Regions from separate parts of the Exiguobacterium sp. s138 genome, predicted to be linked through region 2. Evidence: riboswitches for the same ligand, from Rfam matches in the RefSeq annotation. Region 2 holds a riboswitch; the other holds the start of a gene.
What was found. Region 2 has a riboswitch for S-adenosylmethionine ahead of msrA (peptide-methionine (S)-S-oxide reductase MsrA). Riboswitches for the same ligand answer to the same signal wherever they lie in the genome.
Positions count from the first base shown of each region.

Region 1: linked by a shared signal. The riboswitch ahead of KNP91_RS10925 (LLM class flavin-dependent oxidoreductase) and the one ahead of msrA (peptide-methionine (S)-S-oxide reductase MsrA) in region 2 are both predicted to bind S-adenosylmethionine.

Region 1 is NZ_JACSMW010000004.1:158,554-162,975, forward strand. It holds gene KNP91_RS10920 (ATP-grasp domain-containing protein) at 1-576, opposite strand, end outside; gene KNP91_RS10925 (LLM class flavin-dependent oxidoreductase) at 573-1,631, opposite strand; SAM riboswitch class I at 1,703-1,808, opposite strand; gene KNP91_RS10930 (DUF975 family protein) at 1,917-2,555, opposite strand; gene KNP91_RS10935 (DUF2325 domain-containing protein) at 2,623-3,888, opposite strand; gene KNP91_RS10940 (DUF817 domain-containing protein) at 3,979-4,422, opposite strand, start outside.
Region 2 is NZ_JACSMW010000008.1:59,614-64,035, reverse strand. It holds gene KNP91_RS14065 (SH3 domain-containing C40 family peptidase) at 1-838, shown strand, start outside; gene KNP91_RS14060 (putative quinol monooxygenase) at 893-1,186, opposite strand; gene KNP91_RS14055 (M20 metallopeptidase family protein) at 1,264-2,436, shown strand; SAM riboswitch class I at 2,508-2,611, shown strand; gene msrA (peptide-methionine (S)-S-oxide reductase MsrA) at 2,716-3,246, shown strand; gene KNP91_RS14045 (DMT family transporter) at 3,337-3,816, opposite strand; gene KNP91_RS14040 (DMT family transporter) at 3,837-4,265, opposite strand; gene KNP91_RS14035 (NAD(P)H-dependent flavin oxidoreductase) at 4,388-4,422, opposite strand, start outside.

The DNA of each region.
Region 1 (4,422 bases), on a different contig from region 2:
GACGAATTCACAGCGTGTAATATACGGTTCCGGTGCCTGGATATACTCTTGGATCAACGTGATTCCGTCGACCGGCTCATCAAACGTCGGACCGTCAAGATACGTCTCGAGTGCTTCAATCGAGTGGAACAACTGGACGCCGAGCCCTTTTCCGGCACGGTTGTGTTTTGTGATGAACGAAGATACGCCGATATTTTTCGCCGCTTCAACAATCTGATCACGTCCGACGGCAGCCGTCGTTTTCGGAACCCGGATACCGGCTTTTCGAAGAGCCGTATACTGATTGATTTTACTGACTTCCAGTCGCAACGCACGTGTTCCGTTGAAGACCGTCCGGTCGTGTTCCTCGAGCCACGCGAGCACCCCTTCCGTCAGTTCCGGCGCGTAGCGGTGCCCGCGCGTATGCGAAGACGCACTCATCCGGCTGTAGAAGACGCCTTCCGGCGGGATTTCATCAAGCGGTACCTGTCCTTCATCGAGATGCCACTGTTCGTACGGCAGTTCCAGTTCCTCCAGTCGTTTGATCAGATGATCCGTCCATTCCTGATTTTCGTGTAAGATATGAATTTTTGTCATTTGATTTGACCTACCTTTCGTTTTTCTTCGACGAGCGGCATGACGTCGCGCGCGAAGCGTTCCATTTCTTCCAGTTGCGGTGAGAATTGAAGGAGCAACAGAGTAACGCCGACGTCTTCAAAGGCAAGAATCCGCTCGGCAATCTGTTCCGGTGTCCCAATTAAATCAGGACGGAGTCCGCGGTTCGAGACCGAATAGTCATTCCGTTTTACCTGTTGTTCGAGTTGCGATTTACTGACGAAGTCATCATACCCGGCGTACCCGGCACTGTCTTCCTTCACATCCGTAATCCGTTGCCACTCGCGCACCGCCTCTTCTTCCGTATCGCGGCAGATGATATAAGCTGCCAGTCCAAAACTTTCAAGCGGCGGTTGCCCTGTCGCTTGTCGGCGCGCCTTCATATCCTCAATCTTAACGGACACTTCTTCCACTGTTCCGCCGTGCATGACATAGGCATCACAGTGGTTGACGATGGTTTGCTTGCCGGCTTCACTTTCTCCACCTGCATACAATTTGATGCCCGGGCGTTGCGCCGGTTTTGGATGTAGTTGTGTCTTCTCGAGCGTATAGTAGTTACCGTCAAAGCTGTACGGGGAAGCATCTGCCCATAACCCTTTCATGATCGTGACAAACTCTTCCGTTCGGGCGTAACGTTCGTCGTGAGCCGTGAAGATCCCGTTGTACTGCCGGGCTTCTTCTTCCCACCAGGCGGAGACGACGTTCAGCGTAAAGCGCCCGTTGCTGAGTTGATCGATGTTTGCTGCCATCTTCGCGGTCGTCGCCGGATTATGGAATCCCGGACGGACGGCTGTCATGATTTCGAGACGCTCCGTCGTTGCGGCAATCGCCGCTGCTGTCGTCCAGGCTTCGAGACTTGGTGCTTCAAGCCCTTTGATGTCATTTAAGTTTAATTCCGCAATCAGTGTCGTCGAAAACCCGATTCGTTCTGCCGTTTGCGCGACCTGTTTCGCATAGTCGAACGTCGCCGGCATCTGTTCGTCTTCAACATTTCGTAACCATCCGCCAAAAATCGGTAACCAAAATCCATACTCCATCCGTTATGTCCCCCTTATAAAAAAATCGCTCTTCTCGAAAATCGAAAAGAGCGACGGATTGATCATGTCTGCTCTTATCTTCAAAGGAAAAATTCCTTTTAGGAAGTAGCACCTTCCGCTACGCGCGGGGTTGCTGAAGTGTCTTCGGGCCGTTCCCTCGACTTCTCTTGATAAGAATTATTGGAATTATCGTACACTTTTTAGCAGAGTAAAGCAACCATTAAACCTTGTTTTCCAATCGGAATTAAAAAAGGACGAGAGCTTGGCTCCCATCCTCTTCTCAAATTAATATGGTGCTACAAACGTTGATTGTTCACCAGGTGCTTCTTCTCCGCGGATCCGGTCGTAGAATTTCGCAAGCGTGACGCTGAAATAAGGTCCGACCCATAAGAAGGCGATTCCGATTGTAATTAAACCAAGCAGGAACCAGCCGATGAATGAAAGAACAAGCATGAAGGCTTCCATCTTATGTCCATCCATCATTTGTCGCGAACGTGTAATGGCGTCCAAAATACCGATTGACGGCTCATCGCGTAAAATGTAGAACGTCAAGAGGTATGAAAATGACTTGATGATTCCCGGGATGATCAGTAGTAAGAACCATAAACCAAGAAAAATACTTTGAACAATCGAAAGACCGACTGCTTTTAAGAAGATTTTGTACGGCTCAAACAAATCAACGATTTTCGCCTGTTCTTTCCGGGCGACAGACATCGCAAGCCATGTCCAGCCAATTGCTAGGGGTAGCAAAAGAATATTCAGTAAGAAACCGATCAAATCAATGGCTTGGATATCTTCATTCGCATCAGAAGAAAACATCGTTGGAATACCTTGAATGATGAGAAACAGTAAAAACATAAGTGCCATGAAGACCCAGCGACCACTGAGCGCTTCACGGGCGGATAATTTTAATTCTTTAATCATGAAGATCCTCCTCAAAATAAGTTCTATCTCTATTTACGGCTAATTAGGAGAGGAGTTTCATCTTTTTTCAGGATTTTCCTGTTTTCAACTGATTTAAGCGGGCTTTTTCAAGTTGGCGCTGGCATGCCGTATACAAAGAACGCCGCCCATCCAGCCGTTCCATCGCAAAGGGGATGTCATGTTTTTTCGCCTGGGCGATGACGTGTGCAGAAGCCGCATGAGATACCCGGCTTGTGACGACGACGATGGCATCGGTCTTTTTGGCAAGACCGGCGATTTTCTTCGCAGATTGAGCATCACCCGACAGATGAATCAGTTCGATTCCAGTTTTTTCGAAAAACGTCCGGTAGACCGGAGCTTGCTGTTCATTTCCGACGATGACGAGCCGCATGCCTTCGAACGATGCAAAATCGAGTGGTTCCTTATCAACGAAGTCAATCGGTTGTCCCGGTAGCGACGTCGTCACAAGCGGTGTCAACGGTTCGGATTTCTTTTCACGAATTCGGCGTGTCTTCCGTTCCTGTTTGACTTTCGACTTGCGTTTCATTTGTTTCAGATAGCGTTCCGATTTTTTGACGGCTGATCCGTGAGTCGGTTCAACTGACGAAGGTCCTGATGTGGTTGGACTGTTCGACGTTTCTAACAGTTGTACCGTCGGTTCTTCATATTGGAACGGATACTTCCAAGCAATCGTCAGTGTTTCCGGACGACCTTTCCACATGACGAGATCGACGAGCTGTCCTTCTTTCAGATGGAAGAATCGCATGTCTTCAACCGGTGTGGCGTAATAAAAGGACTTACCCGTCTCATCCTTTAATGGTCCTTCGACCGTCGATTCAATGATGCCATGATTTTTAACGATACATTTTTCAAAAACGATTCGTTCAGACAGTGGCTTCATCCGGTCAGTCGCGACAACAGCCATCACTTCAAGTGTCGTCCGGCGGGAGTCCTGATGTACGACTTGGACACGGATTTCCATTCCATGTTCAAGGTTCCATTGCCGGATTTCTGTTTCCGAGATATGACTGTTCGGCCATTCCCGTAAAGAACCACCTTTTAATTCCCGCACAAACGTATAGGCGTAACGTTGTTCGATGACAGGATTGATCTGTGCAGGAGGAATGACAGATTGTTCGAATGTGACCTCTTCTTCTGGTTCGCTCCACGCGATGTCCGGTTTTGCGGAGGGTGTATAGTAACGCGACATCTGCACCCATTCATCGATTCCCCGGATTTCCTCGAGCAGTAAGTCCCATTCTTCCACCGTTTCGACTACTTTCATTTTACCGGCGACTAACGTCTTCGCCTGCTCTACGATTTGTTGCATCATCTTCGACAACCCCTTTGCTTTTTTTCCAATATAGCAAGGGGCTGTCGGTTAGGTTGCTCAAAAAAAGACCAGGTTATTTTTTGTATATGGTTAGGATTTTATTTCGATTGAAGGATCACCGAGCCGGTATTTTTCGACGGAGACAATCAGAATCGTGATGATGACAAGTAAAAACCAGGACGATAACTTCCCGAAGTCGACCAGTTCCCATCCATCCTGCTGATTCGGATACACCCATCCTTTAAAAAAGGTCACGATGTTTTCCGCCAGCCAGATGAACCAGGCAATCAACCCAAACGAGAGGGTGAGCGGCATTCGGTAGACCGTTTCATCCAGACGGAAATAGACCCAGGACTTATAAAAGACGAGAGCAACAAGTCCCATCAAAATCCAACGGAAATCAAACAACCAATGATGGGTAAAGAAATTGACGTATACAAGCAGACCGGTCGCTAGAGCAAACAGAGGCCGGGGAAACTGTGTGATACGGAGGTCAAACCGGCGGAAGGCCTGACAGATATAACTGGCGACGCT
Region 2 (4,422 bases):
GCGCCCGAAAGTCGGCACCGTCTTTTATGTCCACTTTGATCAGACGCCGCTCTTCTCAGCCGATGTCGCTTACAGCCGCCCTGCCGGTTATTTGAGTAAAGGCACAAAGTTGATTGGTCTGAAAGCAATCGACGATGACTTTTGGCAAGTCCGCTTGCCGAACGGAACAACCGGTTATGTCATCAATCCGTACATCGGAACAACAAAACCGGATATGCGTTACACCCAACAAGCGATTAACCGTCAAAAAATCTATACGGTCAAAGCAACATCGTCTTATTTTGCGACACCGGTCAGTCCGAAAAGTGCCGGATTGGTGGAACAGGGAAAACGTGTTTATCCCCGGTACCGGGTCGGTAATTTTTATGTCATCCAGTCCGGCTGGTCCCCTGTTTATCTGCCGGTCAGTGCCGTCACGGTCAAGACGGATACACGGATTGCACAGAAAAATACATCGCGCGGTGAAAAGTTGATTCAGGCAGCCGCCAAACACTTGGGAACACCATATACATGGGGTTCGCAAACAGCAGCCAACGGTGGGTTTGATTGTTCCGGACTGATTCATTACGCGACGAATGAAGCCGGGAAATACGGTGGCCGGACGAACGTCAGCGGCTACTGGTACGGGGCGTTCTTTACGAATCGACGGACGACAATCAGCAGCGGGAAACGGTCGGATATCGTCTTCTTCGAAAATACGTACACGGATGGACCGTCACACATCGGTATCATGCTCGATAATGAATATTTCATTCATGCCGGCGGCTCACAACTGCAAATCAATTCGATTTACGAACCACGTTGGCAGGAACATTTCCTCGGCTTTAAATCGATGTAACAACGAAAAAGGCGTATGGCCCCTTTCGGATCCATGCGCCCTTCTTTCCTTGATTTAGAATGTCATCTCGACGTACTTCGTCACTTGACGATCCTCCAGGTATAACTCGATTTGTTCCCGGTATGCTTTATAATGATCAGATGCGATATGCGCTTCTAGAGCCTCTTCGTCCCGGTACACTTCATAAAGCATGAACTGATGTTCATTTTCAATCGATTGATGTAATGTATAACGCAAGCAACCCGGTTCATTTTGTGCTGCTTTGTAGACTGTGCTTAAAATCGGAAAGACTTGATCGGCTAATCCTGCTTTGACTGTAAGAACGGCATTGACGATGATTTCACCCATATGTTGATTCCTCCTCTGATTGATTACCTCTATCTGTACCCGTTTTTACTCAAGACATACCGAAAAGGATGATTTCGATGCAAGAAAATTTATTCACCTACTTAACTGAGTATGAATCAGAGATGATTCGTTTACGCCGCGACTTTCACCGCCATCCGGAATTATCGTTTCAGGAAGTCCGGACTCCCGCTAAAATCGCCGCTTTTTATGACGCCCTCGGTATTCCTTACCGGGCGAACGTCGGCGGCAGCGGAATCGTCGCGACGCTGACAGGAACACGTCCCGGGAAAACAATCGCCATCCGGGCCGATTTTGATGCGTTACCGTTGCAGGAAGAAACCGAGTTATCGTTCCGTTCGATTCGTCCCGGTGTCATGCATGCCTGCGGACACGACGGTCATACGGCGATTGTTCTCGGACTGGCCGCTGCTTTTCATGCCATACAGGATGAACTGGCAGGTACTGTCGTCTTCATTCATCAACACGGTGAAGAAGTGTTCCCCGGCGGTGCCATCCAGATGATTGAGGACGGTTGTCTCGACGGTGTCGATGCCATCTTCGGCACCCACCTCGAAAATGATCTTCCGGTCGGATCAATCGGCTATCACAGCGGTCATACGTTATGTGCGATCGATGAATTTGAAATCGTTGTTCATGGTCAAGGCGGTCATGCCCAGGCCCCGCACCGGACACAGGATGCGCTCGTCGCCGGTGCCCAGCTTGTCTGCAATCTCCAGCATCTCGTCAGCCGGCGGGTTGATCCGTTTGAGCCGGCTATCGTTGCGATCGGTTCGTTCCACGCCGGAACGGCTCCGAACATCGTCACCGGTGAAGCCCGGATCGTCGGAGAAATCCGGACGTTCAATGAACAACTCCGGCACCAGTTACGTCAACAGGTGGACCTCGTCGCCCGGACGACCTGCACCGGAGTCGGCGCTGATTATTCGATCGATTTCACGACCGGTTATCCGTCGCTTTGGAATCATCCGGATGAAACACAGCTCGTCCAGGAAGCCGCCGGTTTTTTACCGGAAGCACAGGTTCGCGAGATGAAACCGATGATGGCAGCGGATGACTTTGCCTATTACCTCGAAAAAGTACCGGGCAGTTATTTCTTCACGGGCTCTGCAAAAACGGATGGGCGGACGATTTATCCGCAACACCATCCGAAATATGAAATTGATGAGCGGGCTCTGCTGATTGGAGCGAAAACGTTAGGAGCGACCGTTCTTCGTGCCTTACAAACATAAGGATTGACTTTCCACTTTTATGAATGGTATTATCATCCCAATGATAACGAACTTACATCAACTTCATATAACACTTATCAAGAGTGGACCGAGAGATCTGGATCGATGACGTCCCAGCAACCTGCGTACAGCAAGGTGCTACGACCAGCAAAGCGAAAGCTTTGGTTGATAAAAAGCGGCGACTCCTTTTGCAACCAAGCAAAGGAGTCGTTTTCGTTTTCTCACTGTCAGACATGACAGGATTAAGGCTCAAGAAGCCAAGGGAAAGGGAGAGATGACATGGAAAAAGCAACATTTGCAGGAGGATGTTTCTGGTGCATGGTGACACCATTTGAGGAACTGCCGGGGATTCACAGTATCGTATCCGGCTATACAGGAGGACATGTCGACAATCCGACATACGAGCAAGTCAAAACCGGAACGACCGGACATTCCGAAGTCGTCGAAATTACATTTGACCCGGCGCTGTTCTCATACGAACGGTTACTCGAACTGTACTGGCCGCAAACGGATCCGACCGATGCCGGCGGACAATTCCAGGACCGCGGGACACAGTATGCTCCGGCGATTTTTTATCATACGGAAGAACAACGCCTTGCAGCAATTGCTTCGCGTGACGCCTTAGCGGCGACAAACCGTTTTAAACAACCAATCGTCACCCGGATCGAACCGGCACACGCCTTCTATCCGGCGGAAGAATACCATCAGGACTTCCACAAAAAAAATCCGACGCACTACAAAAAAGACCGGAAAGCATCCGGTCGCGATGCCTTTATCGATGTCGCCTGGAAAGAAGAAGTCACTGTCTGATTCAGCTTCAAAAAGAGATCACCCTTTCACGCACTTTACCAGTAGAAGTGGCGTGAAAGAAATGATCTCTTTTTTTATATCTTTTTTTCTTCAGGAAATGACTTTAACATCTTCCACTTCTTCTGTATCCTCTGCGACCTGATACCGTTTCAGGACAAAAATGCCGCTGAGCATGACGGCCAGACCGATGATTTGACCGAACGACAACTCGACTTTCGGTAAACCGAACCAGCCAAAGACGTCGACACAGAGCGCAAAACTGAGTTGCGAAATCAGGACGACGGAAATCGCAATCGACGGTCCGAGCAACTGAATTCCCCGCATGACACAAAAGACAACCCCGACACCAACGAAACCGCCAAACAGATAAAGCGGTTCGACTTCGGCCAGCCCCGCAAGCGTTCCACCCCGAAAGAAGATCAATGCGAGCAACGACCCGAGCAGTCCGACAAAAAAGACTAATGTCGTCGTCGCCCAAGCACCGAAGGCATGACTCATCCGTGCATTTAAAACGGTCTGTAAACTGATCATCATTCCTGCGACGATGGCACAAAACATTCCGAGTCCCATTCTAATTCCTCCTATTCCATTCAGGCAAATGAAAAAATCAAGACGCCGGTCAACATCAAGCCGACACCGACCCACTGCCCGGTATTACTGCTTTTTTTAATGACTCCAAACCAGCCGTTCAAATCAATCACAAAGGCACACAAAATCTGGGCGACAAGCAACAGCGACATTGCCCATGTCATCCCGAGCAATTGAATCGACGTTAGTTCCGTCACGACGACCAGGACACCAAGCAATCCGCCGCTTGCGTAAATCAGCGGCAAAGTGCGGAAACCGCCGATTTTTCGGTCGCGGACAAATCCGTAAATTAATAAACAGCCGATCAGACCGACGAAATGGACGATCGTCACGGAGATCCATGGCCCTACCGCGTCACCGAGCCGGGCATTAAAGATCCCTTGCAATGCGATGAACAATCCGCTGAATAAAGCAAAAACGATTCCTTGCATCTTCATCCTCCTTTTTCTCTAATTATGAGTAGAACGTATTTTACACTCATTTGAAAGGACAAATGTCCTGAACCACAAGAAAAAGAAGCAGACCAGATCGGTCGGCTTCTTTTTCTTGTACGCTACTGGAGTGTCCGGTACATGCGTTCGATCCGTC